Regions from separate parts of the Psychrosphaera sp. HA2-10 genome, predicted to be linked through region 1. Evidence: predicted binding sites of a transcription regulator. Region 1 holds the regulator's gene; the other holds the start of a gene.
The links. The regulator NrdR, encoded in region 1, represses ribonucleotide reductase genes. The targets are predictions, from matches to a motif close to AAACACNANATNTNGTGTTT.

Region 1 (10,054 bases):
TTAAGCTGTCTTCTTTTTCCACTGCAGCGGATGCTGATTTTGAAAAAGATACTACTTGTGAAAACAGCGATGTGACCTCATCTGATACTAAATCAAAGGATTAGCATTAAATTCTTGTAGTCTATGACGTCTCAACTAGACTAAATAAAATACAAGAACATAGGAGTAGCTAATGGACTTTGTCAACTTTGAGGTTGGTTCTAAAACCATATCACTTGCCATTTTAAATATCTTACTGACCGAGCAGTATCGAAACAATTTGACGGAAGTACCAAACAATAATCCTAATTTTCTTGGTGCAAAAGAGTTTATGAATGTGCCAGTTCCAATATTTGACTTAGGCCGGATTTTAAATAATAGGTCAACAAAAGAGTTTAATTTAAAAACAATTGAGCAGTTACAGCTTCATAAACAATCATTAAACAATTGGTTTGACTCAACTTCTAATCAAAGCAGCTCATATGAGCCAGTTGTTTTCAAAAAGTGGCTTGAGTCCTTCAAAAGCCAAGATTCAGACTTATCGATTGCACTTACAAAAATTGCTGAAAGCATTGAACTCCTATTAGCAAAAACTTCTAAACGGGGCGCCGTGCAAAGTGATGAGAATGTAGAAATAAGTAAAGTATTAACGAAAATTAACCAACTTTTTGACTCTGCTATTGAGCATATTGAATATACATATAAACCTATTATTATTTTTACCACGATAGACGATAGAAACCCGCATGTTGGTTTACTCGTAGACAAAGTAAAAGATAACATTCACGTAAAAGAAAGTGACATTAAGGGGTTAGATAGTGTCACTTCGGTGGGTTTTGATTTAGAAAATGATACCAAGGCGATGTTAAAAGGCCTTATTCAACTCGAAGGTAAGCATAGCTTAATAATTGATCCTGCGGCTTTATTCAAGCTTCCCGATTCAGGCTCTATCAAGCTATCTGATTTATCTCAAACGGCGTGACTATGAAAGTAGAGGCATCAAAAAGTACAATGAAATACCGGCGGCAAAACCAGCGGCAATATCATCAATCATAATGCCAAGACCACCATGAACATGTTTGTCGAGGTAGCTAATTGGCCAAGGTTTTACGATGTCAAAAAAACGAAATAGAACAAAACCTACCGCAATCGCCGTCCAACTAAATGGTACAAAACAAAGTGTAATAAACATCCCTGCAAATTCGTCCCACACTATTGCTTTGTGGTCATGAACACCTATGTCAGACGCCGCTTTACCACAAATATATGGGCCTACTAAGCAGGTGAACACAGTAAATATGTAAAACAAATATGCTGGGCTATATACAAAAGCAAGGTAAAGAGGAATAGCAGCTAACGTACCAAATGTACCAGGTGCAAAAGGCGCTAATCCACTACCAAAACCAGTAGCAAGTAAATGAACTTTATTACACAAATTGAACTTTACTGCTGGATTTTCCATTTATTACTACTCGTCGTCATGTGAAAAGTGTTGAAAGCCCTTTTCACCTTTTAATTCAAATGGTTCATTGTTAAAGGTCAATTCAATACCTGTATTCCCGCCATATATTTGACCTATACAGGTATACTTAACGCCCATTGCTGTCGCGTTTTGCTCGAGATAACCTTTTTGTTGCTCAGGTACTGTGAATAAAATTTCATAATCCTCACCACCTGTTAATGCCAAATTGATTGCTTTTTCTTGACCAACCGCATCGTAAAGCGTGTGTGAGATAGGCAAACGTTCAACATCAATTCTAGCTGAAACATTTGATGCTTTAAGAATGTGCCCTAAGTCTTGAATCAGTCCATCCGAAATATCTAATGCCGAAGTTGCAGCATGCCTAATTACATGACCAGCCGCAATTCGAGCCACTGGAAAGTCGAAGCGTTGCTGAATATGCTCAGCGATATCACTAGGAAAAGTTAAATCTTTTAACTTTGACTCAACAGCTAACGCAGACTCGCCTAGTTCACCTGTGACATAAATCCAATCGCCTGCTTTTGCACCAGACCTTAAAAGCGCTTTACCTTCAGTAACAAACCCTTTCAAACTAACTGTTACAGCAAGAGGACCTTGAGTGGTATCGCCACCAACAATTTGGACATTATAGTATTCGGCAATTTCAAATAAACCGTCTGCGAACTCTTTTACCCACTGCTCGTCTGCAGTAGGCAATGTAATAGCAACAGACGCCCATGCTGGCTCTGCTCCCATTGCAGCAAAGTCACTCAAGTTAACTGCTAGACATCGATGTCCGATTGAGCGAGCGCTTGTATCTGTAAAAAAGTGAGTGTTTTCAACCATGGTATCTGTTGCAACAACGAGCAGCTTATCCTGCGGCATCTTTATTAAAGCGGCGTCATCACCGACGCCGACAGTAACATCTTTACGTTGCGGACCACGGCCTGAAAAGTAAGTTTGAATCATTTCAAACTCTTTCATAACCATTTCCCTTCTGGTATCAGTAGAATTATCTTAGAGGAATTCGAAGATCTTTTGCGGCTCTATCAAGTACACCGTTTACAAAACGGTGGCTATCGTCAGCACCAAACTTTTTAGCAAGCTCAATACCTTCGTTAATAGCTACTTTATATGGCACATCAACTCTAAACTTAAGTTCAAAGGCAGACAGACGCATTATTGCTTTTTCAATTTGATCCACTTCTTCATAAGGGCGTTCTGTATATGGCGTTAAAGCCGTATCTAGCTCTTTGTAATGAGCCGCCACACCGCGAATCGCTTCTTTGAAAAATTCGACATCAATTTTGTTTACATCATTGTCTAATAAAAACTGTTGCTCAATATCACTAACGTGATTTTGGCTAATCTGCCATGAGTAAATAGCTTGTACCGCTAACGCTCTCGCTTTTCTTCGTGCTGCTGGTTTCATTAGAGTGCCTTAGATTTGATCCATTACGTTGACCATTTCAAGCGCACCAAGGGCAGCTTCGCCACCTTTGTTACCGGCTTTAGTGCCAGAACGCTCTATCGCTTGTTCGATGCTATCAGTCGTAATTACACCAAACGCTACTGGAATATCAAACTCAAGAGAAACAGTAGCTAAGCCTTTGTTACACTCGCCTGCCACAAAATCAAAATGAGGCGTACCGCCGCGAATAACTGCGCCAATCGCAATAATAGCGTCTACATCGCCACGCTTTGCAATCTTTTTCGCCGCTAATGGTAATTCATAAGCTCCAGGAACATAAACAATTGTTATATCGTCTTGATTCACTTCGCCGTGACGCTCTAATGCATCAACTGCACCCTCTAACAAGCTATCAACCACAAAGTGGTTAAAGCGAGATACTACAATTGCGAATTTTTTACCTGTAGCACGAAAATTGCCTTCGATTACGTTCATTCGTAAACCTTATTTCTTATCTTTAAAAAATTTTGCGCGATAATACCACAACATATTAGTAGATGTTAGCAGATCGCGCGATCTTAGATCTTATTCACTTACATACTCGACAACTTCTAAGCCAAAGCCCGAAAGTGCATGGTATTTTTTAGGTGAGCTTAATAAGCGCATTTTGTTAACGCCAAGCTGTGCAAGTATTTGCGAGCCCACGCCAACATTTCGAGAGGTACCTTGCCATTTAGCTGGTGGTAAATTATCGCCATTGTCTTCAGCTTCAAAGCGTTTAACAATATTAATAAGTTCTTGATTGCTTTCTTGTTTACCTAATAAGACAAGAACCCCACCTTCGTCGGCGATTTTCTTTAATGCTGAGTCAATTGAAAAACTTCTGTTAACTGAACGGTCAGAGCTCAATAAGTCACTGAATGTATTTTGTAAATGAACACGCACGAGTGGCGCTTCCATTGTGTTTAAATCGCCTTTCACCATTGCAAAATGTAGCTGCTCATCGATGGTGTCTTTAAACGTAACTAAGTTAAATTCACCAAACTGCGTAGGTATTTTACAGCTTGCAATTCGCTCTACCGTCGTTTCATTTAGATTTCGATATTCAATTAAATCTGCAATCGTTCCAATTTTTAAATCATGCTTTTTAGCAAAAATTTCTAAATCAGGTCGACGCGCCATCGAGCCATCTTCATTTAAAATTTCAACAATAACACCAGAGTCTGTGCGGCCAGCTAATCGGGCTAAATCTACTGCAGCCTCAGTGTGTCCTGCGCGCGTTAGAACACCGCCTTTTTTAGCCACCAGTGGAAAAATATGCCCCGGCTGGACGATATCGGATGGTTTAGCGTCGGCTGCTACAGCTGCTTGAATTGTTCTTGCTCTATCTGCGGCACTTATACCTGTGGTAACGCCCTCAGCAGCCTCTATTGATACAGTAAAGTTCGTAGCGAACTGAGCATTATTATTATCAACCATTAACGTTAGGTTTAGCGCGCGAGCTCGCTCTTCTGTCATCGGCAAACAAACTAAACCTCGAGCGTGTGTCACCATGAAGTTTATATGCTCTGGCGTCAACATATCTGCCGCCATTATCAGATCACCCTCATTTTCTCGGTCTTCATCGTCCATCAAGATAACCATTTTACCGTGACGAATATCTTCAATTATTTCTTCTGGTGTATTTAATTTCATTTTTTCTACCAATTTAGGGTGAAGCTTATTTTTTCAGATAACCGGCTCGCGCCAATAAAGACATATCAACACCTGATGAAGACTCTCCACCAGCTGCCTGTCCGAGCAGTCGTTCTACGTATCTTGCTATTATATCTATTTCAATATTTACTGCATCACCTACCACTGCATTCGCTAACGTTGTTTCAGCAAAGGTATGGGGTACAATTGTCAACTTACATTGACCATCCGTAACATCATTTACAGTAAGGCTTATACCATCAACCGTAATAGAGCCTTTTTTTACGACATATTTTGAAAGTTGGCTCGGTATGCTAATCCAAATGTCTTTTGCTCTGCCATTGTCGTATATAGAAGCAATGTGGCATACCGCATCTACATGACCACTAACCATGTGCCCACCAAAACGAGTGGTAGGCAGCATCGCCTTCTCTAAATTCACAGTTTGTCCGGCTTGATAATGCTTAAAGCCCGTGTACTTTATAGTTTCATTCGATACATCGGCTTGGTAGGAGTTCGCACTTTTTGATACAACGGTCAAACAAACGCCGTTTGTAGCGATACTGTCGCCTAAATGCACATCAGAAAAATCAAAGGTTGATGACTCCACTTCTATTCGGAAGTCTTCGCCAAGACGATTGATGCTTTTGATTTTGCCAGTTGTTTCAATTATTCCTGTAAACACAGTATTCCCATATCTTATTAGCGTTGTTAAACTTTTGGTGAGTATGTTAAACGAATATCTTCGCCTACAACTCTACAGTCTAGTAAATTGAGTGATTTTGTTTGAGACATATTTTCAAGTGGACCAAAAGGAACTAAATCCATTCCGCCTAAACCCATCAGTTTTGGTGCGACATAGACAATAAGCTCATCAAATTGGTTACTAACGATAAAAGAACCAGCAAGCTTTCCTCCTGCTTCCACCCATAAGTTATTGATTTGCAAGCTACTACAAATAGCTAACACTTGGTCTATATCAAAACCGCTTTGTTGGTCATAGTTCGCACCTATAATGCGGATATCGCCTCTATCTTCAAACTCTTTTTGGAACTCTGACAAACCAGTATTTGATTTTATAATCACAATACCTGGCGTATCTAAGTTATTTGAGTCCAAGTCAATATTAAACAAATCAAGCGCATCTATTGTCGAGCGTTTAATTCTATTATGTCCGTCTAAAACAACCTTAATTGGCTGACGAATTTGAGTAACAACATCACTGTAAGGGTACATAAACTCGAGTTGTTCTTCACGAACGTTTAGCCTTGCATTATCGACTAAAACCGTTTGTGCAGTCGTTAGAATTGCGCAACTCGCTGCTCTATATTTTTGCACGTCTGCACGCGCAGAGGGACCTGTTATCCATTTACTTTCGCCGTTGCTAAGCGCTGTTTTTCCATCCAATGAACTTGCTAGTTTTACCCGGACAAAAGGCTTGTTTTTTTCCATACGACTAAAAAAACCATGGTTTAAAGCTCGAGCATCGGCCTCTAACAACCCGACATGCACTTCGATACCAGCTCTTTTTAGTATTGCGACACCATTACCGGCAACTTGTGGATTCGGATCAAGCATAGCGACAAACACAGTTGCCACTTTCGCTTCAATTAACCTCAGTGCACAGGGTGGTGTGCGACCATAGTGACTACAAGGTTCTAATGTAACATATGCCGTAGCACCAATAGAGTCTTCAACCGATACATCTGCCAGCGCATTAACTTCAGCATGACCGCTACCCGCTTTTTTATGCCATCCTTCGGAAATTATCTTGTTATTTTTAACAATAATACAACCGACGTTTGGATTCGGTGATGTTGTATATGTCCCATTTTTAGCAAGCTGAATGGCTCTGGCCATGAACTCATGATCTTGAAGAGTATAGTGCTTACTTGACTTGTTATTAGGCATTAGTAGTCTTATTCAAATAGTTTCGATTGGCGGCTTTTTAACTCTTTGGCTGAGTCTACTTGCTGACCAATTTTAGCAATTTCTTCGCCAAACTCTTTGATATCTTCAAAGGAGCGATAGACCGAGGCAAACCTTACGTACGCAACTTTATCTAACTGAACCAGTCCATCCATAATGAGACTACCGATGAACTCTGACGAAATCTCTCGCTCTCCCGTATTTCTGATTTCTTTTTTGATTGAAAGAATAAGTTGATCAACTTGTTCAGTACAAACGGGTCTTTTTTCAATAGCACGAAGAATTCCGGCGCTCATCTTTTCTTCATTAAATGGCTCTCGTTTACTGTCTCGTTTCACCACTTTAGGCATGACTAACTCGGCACCTTCAAAAGTAGTAAACCTTTCATTGCATTCATTACATGCACGACGCCTGCGAACTTGCGAGCCACCGCCAACGAGACGAGAGTCAATTACTTTGGTTTCCGTTGCCGTGCAAAATGGACAATGCATATGTATTTTCCTACGAATAATAAAAAAGCCGTGTTTCCACGGCTTTAAATATTAACACAGCTTTTGCTGTAAAAAATAGACTAGGCGTAAACAGGAAAGCGTGCACACAACGCAACAACTTTCTCTTTCACCGCAGCTAAGCTCGCTTCATTGTTAATATCATCTAACACATCACAAATTAGGTTAGAAAGTTCTACCATTTCCGCTTCTTTCATGCCACGGCGAGTAACCGCAGGTGTGCCCAAGCGAAGACCTGATGTTACAAACGGAGAACGAGGATCATTTGGTACAGAGTTTTTGTTTACTGTAATAAACGCTTTACTTAATGCAGCGTCAGCTTCTTTACCAGTAATATCTTTATTGATTAAATCAACTAAAAACAAGTGGTTTTGAGTGCCACCTGAAACAATGTTGTAACCGCGCTCTTGCATTACTGAACACATTTTTTGTGCATTTAATAACACTTGAGCTTGGTATTCCTTAAATTCAGGTTGTAGTGCCTCTTTAAAGGCTACTGCTTTAGCCGCGATAACGTGACATAAAGGTCCACCTTGTCCACCTGGGAAAACCGCACTATTTAATTTTTTATACAGATCTTCATCGTTCGCACCCGAGATGATTAAACCTCCACGCGGACCCGCTAAGGTCTTATGAGTAGTTGTAGAAACAACATGTGCATGAGGGACCGGATTTGGATAAACACCAGCAGCCACTAATCCAGCTACATGTGCCATATCGACAAATAAATAAGCACCTACTTTATCAGCAATCTCACGAAAACGTGCCCAATCTACGATGCCTGAGTATGCTGAAAATCCTGCGATTATCATTTTTGGCTGGTGTTCATCGGCAAGTTGCTCAACTTGTTTGTAATCTATTTCACCAGTTTCTTCATCAAGGCCGTATGGAATCGCGTTATACGTTTTACCAGAAAAGTTAACATGTGAACCGTGTGTTAAATGGCCACCATGCGCAAGACTCATACCTAAATAAGTATCGCCCGGATTTAATAAAGCTTGAAATACCGCCGAGTTTGCTTGAGAGCCTGAGTGCGGTTGAACATTTGCATATGTAGAACCAAAAAGCTCGTTAGCTCTGTCAATTGCTAGTTGTTCAGTTACATCTACATACTCACAACCGCCATAATAGCGCTTACCAGGGTAACCTTCGGCGTATTTGTTTGTTAATTGAGAGCCTTGAGCCTGCATAACGCGTGGACTTGTGTAGTTTTCTGAAGCAATCAACTCAATATGGTGTTCTTGACGTTGAGTTTCTTGTTGCATTGATTCCCATAGTTCTGGGTCGAAATCTGCGATGTTCATATCACGAGTTAACATTATTACACCTCGGTACTGGTTATATAACAAACAAATGAGGCGCTTATAATACGCACTTCTTTATCAAAAGCCCATATGTTAACAATGAGATTTTTTAACTTAAATCGATTACTTTTATGAACTCGTTATTTAAAATGCAAGACTATGCTAATTCAGTAGCGTTTTCATTTCGTTAACGAGCGTTTGCAGTCGGCCTTGGAGTGTCATCAAAACGTTATTATTTTCATCATGTGATAGTAATGTTTGCTCCATTAATTTTGTAAAATATTCTTCCTGTTCAATGGTCAAATCGAGCTTATGAAAACTCAAGCCTATCTGCATTATGATATCGTCCATTAATTGTTGCTTATCTTGCCTTACTTGTTCAACATCTGTGTTTATTTGACTTATTACTAACGATAATTCCTTGTTCAACGACTTTAGTTCCTGCTCTCTTAAAAAGCCGATAAACCTCGCTTCAACAGCCTCAATGACAACAGTAATGATATCAATAAAAATACCATATGCTTCTTCGTCAGGCTTAGGTGGATCTAAAACTAATATAGAGCAATGGGTATCTGAAACCATTAGGCGACTACCTAAGTTCTTAATTCGTTGTTTATTGTGAGTAAGCTCGAATACTTCTTTTACAATAGGCGAACACACCGTTGAGCTTTGATCAAAACAGCTCGTGTTTTTGTCATTTACTAAATAAATAGCGGCATGCAGACCTTGGGATGCTAGGAAACTAAATACCGTTTGTGCTATTTCACTCTCCGAGTTTGCATGATTAAGTTGTTTTACCATCTGTAACGACGAGCCATAACTAGAGGCTTGCGACATAGTCGTCGTAACTAAGCTGGTTAACTCCTGACTCTGAGACTGCAGACTTTCAATCATTACGTCATATTTTAGTAACGCCTCAACTTTCGTTAACACCTGCAATGGCGAGAAAGGTTTAGCAATAAAGTCATCTGCGCCATTTTCAAAACAACTGATAATATTTTCTTGATCTTGATCGCCTGATATAAAAATGACTAGTGGCGGTTTCTCAGCTCCATTATTTTTTAATGTCTTACAAACTTCTTTACCGTTGATGTCGCCGAGGTTGACATCTAACAGCACTAAATCAAACTTGTGAATTGCACACTCAGACAAGGCGCCAGCACCTGAAAATGCCGAATGAACTTCAAACTTCTGAGCAAGTGAGTTAACCAATAACAGATTAATTCCTTGATCATCATCCGCAACCAATATCTTTTTCTTGTCTGTCATTTTTAAAGGAGCCCCATCAAGTTAGACCAGATATAAAAAGCCTAATTCATAAACTCAGATTGCGCAAAAAATCGCCTTAAATTTATCTGGTTAGCATGAAAATAGGTACATTTTGTTCGCCGTCGTTAATGTCACTTCCGTTAACCCCAAAAGTAATTTGCTATAACCGTTAGCTATGTCCTAAAATATCTCACCAATTAGTTCAAAAAAGAAAGAAATCAAATGGCTTTACCTGATAAATTCATTTTCTCAATGAACCGCGTAAGTAAAGTGGTTCCACCAAAAAGAACAATATTAAAAGACATCTCATTAAGCTTTTTTCCAGGCGCTAAAATTGGCGTTCTAGGTTTAAATGGTGCAGGTAAGTCCACCCTGCTAAGAATAATGGCAGGACTCGATACTGAAATTGAAGGTGAAGCTAGACCTATGCCTGGCATCAATATCGGTTACCTTCCTCAAGAGCCGGTTTTAGACGAATCTAAAACAGTACGAGAAA
Region 2 (10,054 bases), 430 kb from region 1:
TACGTATAATGAATATGATTTAGCAGAGAATAATTGTCATAACTTCGTATATCAATGTATAACAAATAGTGACGATAAAATAACTTTGTTTTCGTCGCTAACAAAGGCGATATCTAACCTAAGCGGTAGCCAAGTTTATTGGGATAAAGTTAAGGTATAACGCGCTTAATTGCTATGCTAAAATATTAATAAATAATTTGATAATATTTTAGGTGTTTATGCACAATCCTCCAAAGTCTAATCTGGTCAGTCGTTTACTAACAATAGTTATTGTAACTACATTTGCGGCTTATCCATTCTTTAATCATCCTGATAAGGCTGATGAAGACCAACAAGATGAAATCGCGGCAGAGACTAATGTCGTTTACGAAAATGAACATCTACCGGACTTTTCAGCAATTAGCGATGTTCGAGAGAAAAAAAAGGCATTTTTCTCATACCTACAGCCCCTTGTCGAACAGGTCAATTACGAAATAGAGCAGCAACGTGATTTTATCTTGAACTTGGATAAGATGCCGGTATCTAAAAACGAAAAAGCGAGACTAGCAAAAATATTAAAACGTTATGATGTTTCTAGTGAACTATCATTCGCAGAAATGAAAAAACGTCTATTGCGTAGAGCAGATACTTTACCCGTAGCGTTAGTATTAATGCAGGCTGCAAATGAAAGTGCTTGGGGAACGTCGAGGTTTGCGTTAGAGGCAAACAACCTTTTTGGCCAATGGTGCTTTAAAAAAGGTTGTGGTGTTATTCCAACAGGTCGCCCAGAAGGGCAAACTTATGAAGTGCGCCTGTTTAAGCATCCGATAGCATCAATACGTAGTTATTTTAATAACCTTAACACTGGCCATGCTTATGTTTCTTTACGTAGTGTTCGAGAGCAACAACGAAATCAACAAGAAGAACTAGATCCGTCAATGTTAGCAACGGGTTTGTTAAAGTATTCCATTAGACGAGAAGCTTATGTTGAAGAAATACAAACAATGATCCGTGTTAACAATAAGTATATAGATTAATTCATGAACAAAACCTTAATCAGCACACTATTGCTATCGGTTCTAGTTGCTCCGATAGCAGCAGCTAATACTAAGTCTTTATCTCTAAGTTATGACGGTTTCTTTGACCGAATAGAAAAACTAGATAAGCCTGAGTTTCAGAATGTGAAACTAGCTTTTTATCTCAAAGAAATAACAACTGGCCAACCATGCGAGATTAATTCGGTAAAGTTAAAAACCAAGCTAAAGTCACTAGATGTATATTTTTACGAAGACGGGGAGATCATTCTTCCTTTTGATAAGCAGTTTGACTTAGACAAGGCGCAAGTTGTTATTGATAAAAGAAATGATGATAACTGTGGGTTAGATATGCGTTTAGAAAGTGTGTTGCTTTTTGGCGAAGAAGTGACTGGCCAACAAATCCATAGTATGACAAATACATTTGATGAAGCATTAAAAAAGCAAACAGGTATGATGTCTTTTTTAGCACCTGACGTTGTCGGTCTTACGTTTCTTGGGAAAGGAGGTACGACGCTGCAAATTCAAACCCCAGATGTAGGCGTTTGCAATGATTTAGGTTGTACGATCACCAAAATAGAAATGACCGATCTTTCTAGAAAAGTAAGGTTTAATGAAAGGCCCGATAAAGTCGTGCCATACATAAAAAAATAGAGCTTACAAAAGCTCTATTTCTATATCTTCGATAGGTTGACTACAGCAAGTCAAGATCTCACCTTTGCGAACAAAGGCCAGTGGTTCATTTAAATACTCAACTGAACCACTTTTCAACTTACATCTACAAGCACCACAAAAACCTTCTCGGCAATGATATAGCATGTCTACGCCATTAGATTGTAATGAATCGAGCAAGGTTTTATCTGAGTTTGTGTAATCAAAATCAGTATCAGCTTTGTCACTTCGAATTACACGAACTTTTGCCATAGAGAGAAAAGTAATTGATGAATCAATTACAATTCAAAACCGTCAAACGCAGATGCGTTTACTTCAGAGTCGATTTGACCCACCAAGTAAGAGCTAATTTCAGCTTCTTGTGGAGCAACTTGTACGTTATCTGATTCTAAGTATTTATTCATCCATGGCAAAGGGTTGCTTTTTACATCAAACATAGTCGGCATACCAATAGCGGCCATACGATGATTTGCGATGTATTCAACATACTGACAAAGAATCTCTTCATTTAAACCTATCATTGAGCCATCTTTAAATAGGTAAGTTGCCCATTCTTTTTCTTGCTCAACCGCTTTAAGGAAGATTTGTTGCGCTTCAGCAAAACACTCAACACTGATCTCTTGCATTTCCGGATCGTCTTGCCCATCAGCCCACAAGTTAATGATGTGTTGCGTAGAGGTTAAATGTAGATTTTCGTCACGAGCGATCAAGCGAATAATTTTTGAGTTGCCTTCCATGATTTCACGTTCTGCGAATGCAAAAGTACAAGCAAAGCTTACATAAAAACGGATAGCTTCAAGCGCATTGATAGAGTTTACAGCAAGATAAAGCTTTTTCTTTAATTCACGAGTTGTAACATTGTACTCAACGCCGTCAATAGTATGCTTGCCTTCACCTAGTGTTTGAAATAACTGTGTGTGAAATATTAAATCATCATAATATTGAGATATATCAGTAGCACGCTTGAGTATTTCTTCATTTCTAACTATATCGTCAAAAATTGGGCTAGGGTCGTTAAACAAATTTCGAAGGATGTGTGTATATGAACGTGAGTGAATAGTTTCACTAAAAGACCATGTTTCAATCCAAGTTTCTAATTCTGGTAAAGACGTTATTGGTAAAAGAGCTACGTTAGGGCTTCGACCTTGAACAGAATCTAACAGCGTTTGATACTTTAAATTAGAAATAAAGATATGTTTTTCGCTTTCTGTCATAGACTGAAAATCGGCTCTGTCGCGACTTACGTCAATCTCTTCTGGACGCCAGAAAAAAGAAAGTTGTTTTTCAATAAGTTTCTCGAAGATGGAATGACGTTGCTGGTCGTAACGAGCAACGTTAACCGTTTCGCCAAAAAACATCGGCTGCTCTAGTGGATTAACATCTTTTTGATTAAAAGTGGTATAACGCATTATCTTTACTCTATTTAATTAGGTTATGAATGGCGTGTAATTAAATCTTACACGCACCGCCTTCACAGTCTTCATCATCTTCGATTACTACAGTCGTCGGTGGCTCTACAGCTTTCGTTTTGCCACCTTCAGTTACCGTACCAGCTTGGTCACGCGTGTTGTGATAATAAAGCGTTTTAACGCCGTATTTATAAGCCATTAGTAAATCTTTAAGTAACTGTTGCATAGGTACTCTATGATCAGGGTAGTTACTTGGATCATAATTTGTGTTTGCAGATATCGTTTGATCGATAAACTTCTGCATTATGCCAACTAGTTGTAAGTAACCTGTGTTGTTCTCTAAACTCCAAAGTAACTCATACTGGTCACGAAGCGTCGCAATCTCTGGCACTACCTGTTTTAGAATACCGTCCTTACTTGCTTTTATAGAAATCAAACCACGCGGTGGCTCAATACCATTAGTAGCATTTGAAATCTGTGATGAAGTTTCAGATGGCATAAGTGCTGATAATGTGGAATTACGTAAGCCATACTTAACCATATCCGCACGAAGACCTTCCCAATCTAAATGTAAAGGCTCATCACAGAACTCATCTACGGCCTTTTTATACGTATCGATAGGCAGTATACCTTGAGAATAGGTGGTCTCATTAAACTTAGGACAAGGCCCTTGTTCTTTGGCCAACACATTTGATGCTTTTAATAGGTAATACTGAATAGCTTCAAATGTTCGATGCGTAAGATTGTTGCCAGAACCATCAGAATACTTAGCACCATTCTTGGCTAAGTAGTACGCCATATTAATAACACCGATACCTAAAGTACGACGACCCATAGTTGCATTTTTAGCAGCAATTACCGGGTAATCTTGATAATCAAGTAAGTTATCTAAAGCACGAACAGCAAGTTCTGCTAATTCTTCTAATTCATCTAAAGAGTCAATAGCACCTAAGTTAAATGCTGACAGTGTACACAAGGCAATCTCACCTTCTTCATCATTAATGTGCTGAAGCGGTTTAGTTGGCAATGCGATTTCTAAACAAAGGTTACTTTGTCTAACTGGCGCTAATTTAGGATTAAAAGGACTGTGTGTATTACAGTGATCGACGTTCTGTAAATAGATTCTGCCTGTGCTAGCACGTTCGTTTAAGAACAAGCTAAATAACTCAATCGCTTTTATACGTTTCTTACGAATACTGTCATCATTTTCATATTTTACATATAACTCTTCGAACTTGTCCTGGTCTTCGAAGTAAGCATCGTATAAGCCAGGAACATCAGATGGACTGAACAAAGTAATGTAGTCATCTTTAATCAAACGAGAATACATAGTGCGGTTAAACTGTACGCCGTAATCTAAGTGGCGAACTCGGTTTTCTTCAACACCGCGGTTGTTTTTTAGCACTAAAAGCGACTCTACTTCTAAGTGCCAAAGTGGATAGAATAGGGTAGCGGCACCACCACGTACTCCACCTTGCGAACAGCTTTTAACGGCTGTTTGAAAGTGTTTGTAAAAAGGGATACAGCCGGTATGAAATGCTTCACCATTTCGAATAGAGCTACCTAAAGCACGTATACGGCCAGCGTTGATACCAATACCAGCGCGTTGACTAACATACTTAACAATTGCAGATGACGTTGCATTAATAGAATCTAGGTTATCGCCAGCTTCAATTAATACGCAAGAGCTAAATTGACGAGTAGGGGTACGAACACCAGACATAATTGGTGTAGGTAAAGAAATTTTAAACTGGGACGCAGCGTCATAAAAACGGCGAATATAATCTAACCGAGTGTCTGCTGGATACTTAGCAAAAAGGCAAGCTGCTACAAGGACGTATAGAAACTGTGCACTTTCATAAATTTCACCGGTAACTCGGTTTTGAACTAAGTATTTCCCTTCTAGTTGTTTTACCGCTGCATAGCTAAAATCAAGATCGCGGTTATGGACCATAAACTCGTCCATCGCATCGAATTCTGCTTCGGTAAAGTCTTCGAGTAAATGCTCGTCATAACGCTTATCTGCAACCATCTTTTTAACATGATCGTACAAACGAGGTGGTTCAAACTGACCATACGCTTTTTTACGTAGGTGAAACACAGCTAAACGCGCTGACATATATTGATAGTCAGGACTGGTTTCTGAAATCAGATCTGCGGCTGCTTTGATAATAGTTTCATGGATGTCTTCTGTTTTAATGCCATCATAAAATTGTATATGAGAGCGAATTTCAACTTCAGATACAGACACATTATCTAGACCTTTAGCGGCCCAAGTAATGACTCTATGGATTTTATCTAAGTCGAGAGGTTCTTTAGAACCATCTCGTTTGCTAACAGAAAGGCTGGTATTCATCTGGCCTGCTTGTCCTTTATTTTTATTGTATGCGCACGGATTATGCTAATCGTATTAACATTAACCAATTATTTTACCCATTGGATAAAAACACATCATATAGTGTTTTAATTATTACAGTGCCACAAGATAGAGTGTGTTGAGTCTCAATGCAACCCTAAATGTTGTGGTAAATATAGCCACTTTTTTACAGGGTAAGTGTTCCCTAACGCTATGACAATTACTGTCAAATACCGACAGAAAAAATCTAGTTAAAAACTAAAAAAAGATCTTTTTTTTATTCGAAAAAATTCATAAAAAAGGGCTCAAAACGAGCCCACTTTAGTTACAGTTTTTCACAGTAGATTAAATAGTTTACATCTACCCCTGGTTTAATCTTAAACTGTTCGGTAAACGGATTAAAATGTACACCTACTGCTTCTTTAACCTTTACACCATGGCGCTCAGCCCATCCAATGAGCTGCGCTGGTTTAATAAACTTATCAAAGTCATGCGTTCCGTCAGGAACGATTTTTAATAACTTTTCTGCGGCGATAATCGCTAATAAATAACTTTTGAATGTTTTATCAAGTGTTGAGAAAAATACCTTTCCTCCAGGCTTACATAATGTAATTGCCGCACGGACAACAGACTCAGGATCAGGTACATGTTCCAGCATTTCAAGACAAGTAACTATGTCATACTTATCTGGATATTCATTTGCGAATTGTTCTGCACTAGCTTTTATATACTCTACGTTCGCTATTTTGGATTCCATAGCATGAAGTCGGGCAACATTTAGCGAGTCATCAGCGAGATCGATACCAGTGACATCAGCACCTAACTTAGCCAATTGCTCAGCAAAAATACCACCACCGCAACCAATATCTAAAACAACTTGCTGGTCTACACCATTTGTTTTTTCTTGGATATATGCAACACGAGTAGGGTTCAATAAATGTAGAGGTTTAAAGTCTCCTTCTTTATCCCACCAAGCAGCTGCTATAGAGTTAAACTTGTTGATTTCACTATCATCAACATTAGTTATATTTTGAGGATTCTGTTCAGGCTTCATTTTGATCCATTAATTTATCGCCACCAGGGTAAGATGACACAACTAAAATTTATTATAAAGATGGATCAATGATCTTTGAAGTAGAAAAATTTTGTTTTTGTATAAAAAAGTTATAGATTGATGTTTAATTAGATGTCGGACAAATTACTAATTTAAACTAGCCAGTTATCGTCATTGTGTTACAATCGCGAGCTGACTTTATAACAATAAAACTTCATTAAAGTAGTTGCAGGGAACAGTGCGTTTATGACAGATCTTGCCAACAATATTAGCCCGATTAATATTGAAGAAGAATTAAAAACCAGTTACCTAGATTATGCGATGAGCGTAATTGTAGGTCGAGCGTTACCAGATGTACGTGATGGATTAAAGCCGGTACATCGACGTGTATTATTCGCAATGAACGAATTGCGTAATGACTGGAACAAACCTTACAAAAAGTCTGCTCGTGTAGTAGGTGATGTAATAGGTAAATACCATCCACATGGTGACAGCGCCGTATATGATACGATTGTACGTATGGCTCAGCCTTTCTCTTTACGTTATACGCTAGTTGATGGCCAAGGTAACTTTGGTTCAATTGACGGTGACTCAGCGGCTGCCATGCGTTATACCGAAGTACGTATGGAAAAACTAGCTCACGAGCTGTTAGCTGACTTAGAAAAAGAGACAGTTGATTTTGTTCCAAACTATGATGGTACCGAATTTATTCCAGCGGTGTTACCAACCAAGGTTCCTAACTTACTGATCAATGGTTCGTCTGGTATCGCTGTTGGTATGGCAACAAACATACCTCCTCACTCATTACGTGAAGTTGTCGATGCTACTTTAGCCTTATCACATAACCCTGACATGGACCTAGAAGAGTTGATGACTCATATTCCAGGCCCTGATTTCCCAACGGGTGCTATTATTAATGGCCGTAAAGGCATTGAAGAAGCATACCGCACCGGTCGTGGTAAAGTTTATATCCGAGCTAAAACAGAAATCGAAACGGATGAAAAAACGGGTAAAGATACAATTATTGTTAACGAAATACCTTACCAAGTTAACAAAGCCCGCTTAATTGAAAAGATTGCTGAATTAGTAAAAGATAAGAAGCTAGAGGGCATTTCTGCACTTCGTGACGAGTCTGATAAAGACGGTATGCGTATCGTTATTGAACTTAAACGTGGTGAGCCAACAGAAGTTATTCTAAATCACTTATTCGCATTAACTCAAATGCAAACGGTTTTTGGTATCAACATGGTTGCGCTTGACCATGGTCAGCCAAAGATATTCAACCTAAAAGAAATGCTTGAAGCCTTCTTGTCGCACAGACGTGAAGTTGTAACTCGCAGAACCGTATTTGACTTACGCAAAGCTCGAGATCGCGCACACATTTTAGAAGCGCTAGCCATTGCATTAGCAAATATTGACGAAATTATTGAGCTAATCAAGACCTCTCCAACGCCAGCTGAAGCAAAAGTTCGCTTAACTTCTCGTGGATGGAACCTAGGTTCTGTTGCTGCAATGTTGGAGCGTGCTGGCGATGATGCTGCACGTCCAGAATGGCTAGAAGATGAGTTTGGTATTCGTGACGGTCAGTACTTTATGACTGAACAACAAGCTCAAGCGATTTTAGAATTAAGACTTCATAAGTTAACCGGTCTAGAGCACGAAAAAATCCTTGGTGAATATGCTGAGCTTTTGGAGCTAATAGCTGAATTACTAGAGATTTTAGGTAGCCCAGCGCGTTTAATGGAAGTTATTCGTGAAGAAATCGAATTAATACGTGCGACTTACGGCGACGAGCGCTGCACAGAAATTCGCGACGCTTCGCATGATATTAATTTAGAAGACTTAATTAATGAAGAAGATGTTGTTGTAACGCTTTCTCATGAGGGTTATACCAAGTATCAGCCGTTAACTGACTATCAAGCTCAACGTCGTGGCGGTAGAGGTAAGTCTGCAACTAAAATGAAAGATGAAGATTTCATCGAGAAGTTATTAATTGCAAATACACACGATACGATTCTATGTTTCTCTGACTTTGGTCGCTTGTATTGGTTAAAAGTTTATCAGCTACCTCTTGCAAGTCGTCAATCTCGTGGTCGTCCAATAGTAAATATTTTACCGTTAGACCCAGATGAAAAAATTACCGCTATTTTGCCTGTTCGTGAATTTGAAGAAGGTAAGTTTGTCTTCATGGCGACAGCCAACGGTACCGTTAAGAAAACAGCATTAACAGAATACTCTCGACCTCGTTCAAACGGTATTATTGCCGTAAACTTGAATGAAGGCGATAAATTGATTGGCGTTGACATCACGAATGGTGAAGACGAAATCATGTTGTTCTCACAAAACGGTAAAGTTGTTCGTTTCCATGAAAATCAAGTTCGTGGAATGGGACGTACAGCAACGGGTGTGCGTGGTATTAAGTTAACAGACGATGCGAAAGTAGTTTCACTTATTATCCCTAATCATGAGGATAATATCTTAACTATTACTGAAAACGGCTTCGGTAAACGTACACCACAGCATGAGTACCCGGCAAAGAGTCGAGCAACTCAAGGTGTTGTTTCTATTAAAGTTAGTGAACGTAATGGTTTGGTGGTAGGTGCTACTCAAGTGGCTGATAATCATGAAATCATGATCATTAGTAACAAAGGTACTTTAGTAAGAACAAGAGTAGAGGAAGTCTCTGTTGTTGGTCGAAACACACAAGGTGTTCGTTTGATACGCACAATTGACGGCGAACTTGTTGTTGGTCTAGCTCGTATTGAAGAAATCGAAGAAGAAGTTGAATTGGATGAAGATGGAAATCCAATCATTGTTGAAGGCTCAGACCTTGAGCAAGACTCAACGGAATCAGAGATTGAATCAGCAGAAGGTGAAGGCAGCTCAACTGGTCCTGCCGACTCAAAAGATGTAGCGGAAGACGACGAACAGTAAACTGTTACTTAAATATTTATCTAAAGGCTCCTTAAAGGGGCCTTTTTTGTTTTTTATTTAGAAATTTATTAAAAGTGAGTGCGTTAAAACAACAAGGTAAGCCTGTTCCATTTCAATTATGAAATTATATGTAAACCACCTCAAAATTGAGTTGAGAAATCGGTTTCATAGAGTTAGAGTCTTTATTCCACTTTTTCGTTCATTTCTTTTGAGAACACTATGATTAAATATAACTTTTGCGCGGGCCCGGCAAAGCTTCCAGATGATGTTTTAAGAATTGCGCAAGCAGAGTTACTCGACTGGAGTAATACGGGTTGCTCTGTAATGGAAATGAGTCATCGTAGCAAAGAGTTTATTAACGTTTATAACGAAGCGGTCGAAGGTCTAACACGTTTACTTAATATACCTAAAGACTATAGTGTTTTATTTATGCATGGTGGCGGGCGAGGCCAATTTTCAGCAGTACCATTAAACTTGTTAAAACAAGGTAGCACTGATGGCGCACATTATGTCACGACAGGTTCCTGGTCTGCAGATGCAGTTAAAGAAGCCGAGAAATTTGGGCAAATAAAAGAAACTAAGCCGGTTATAAATGACAATAATCTTTATTCGGTTC

Region 2: the regulator NrdR is predicted to act here: its motif matches at 5,539-5,558, upstream of nrdA (class 1a ribonucleoside-diphosphate reductase subunit alpha).

The regions. Positions count from the first base shown of each region.
Region 1 is NZ_CM146341.1:1,816,014-1,826,067, forward strand. It holds gene pssA (CDP-diacylglycerol--serine O-phosphatidyltransferase) at 1-104, shown strand, start outside; gene ACZ1GV_RS08410 (chemotaxis protein CheW) at 173-961, shown strand; gene ACZ1GV_RS08415 (phosphatidylglycerophosphatase A family protein) at 962-1,441, opposite strand; gene thiL (thiamine-phosphate kinase) at 1,448-2,425, opposite strand; gene nusB (transcription antitermination factor NusB) at 2,454-2,873, opposite strand; gene ribH (6,7-dimethyl-8-ribityllumazine synthase) at 2,883-3,347, opposite strand; gene ribBA (bifunctional 3,4-dihydroxy-2-butanone-4-phosphate synthase/GTP cyclohydrolase II) at 3,438-4,547, opposite strand; gene ACZ1GV_RS08440 (riboflavin synthase) at 4,573-5,232, opposite strand; gene ribD (bifunctional diaminohydroxyphosphoribosylaminopyrimidine deaminase/5-amino-6-(5-phosphoribosylamino)uracil reductase RibD) at 5,259-6,458, opposite strand; gene nrdR (transcriptional regulator NrdR) at 6,467-6,967, opposite strand; gene glyA (serine hydroxymethyltransferase) at 7,048-8,304, opposite strand; gene ACZ1GV_RS08460 (response regulator transcription factor) at 8,452-9,558, opposite strand; gene ettA (energy-dependent translational throttle protein EttA) at 9,781-10,054, shown strand, end outside.
Region 2 is NZ_CM146341.1:1,386,519-1,396,572, reverse strand. It holds gene ACZ1GV_RS06355 (hypothetical protein) at 1-160, shown strand, start outside; gene ACZ1GV_RS06350 (glucosaminidase domain-containing protein) at 219-1,016, shown strand; gene ACZ1GV_RS06345 (DUF2987 domain-containing protein) at 1,020-1,667, shown strand; gene yfaE (class I ribonucleotide reductase maintenance protein YfaE) at 1,671-1,937, opposite strand; gene nrdB (class Ia ribonucleoside-diphosphate reductase subunit beta) at 1,964-3,094, opposite strand; gene nrdA (class 1a ribonucleoside-diphosphate reductase subunit alpha) at 3,135-5,450, opposite strand; gene ubiG (bifunctional 2-polyprenyl-6-hydroxyphenol methylase/3-demethylubiquinol 3-O-methyltransferase UbiG) at 5,776-6,504, opposite strand; gene gyrA (DNA topoisomerase (ATP-hydrolyzing) subunit A) at 6,751-9,438, shown strand; gene serC (3-phosphoserine/phosphohydroxythreonine transaminase) at 9,658-10,054, shown strand, end outside.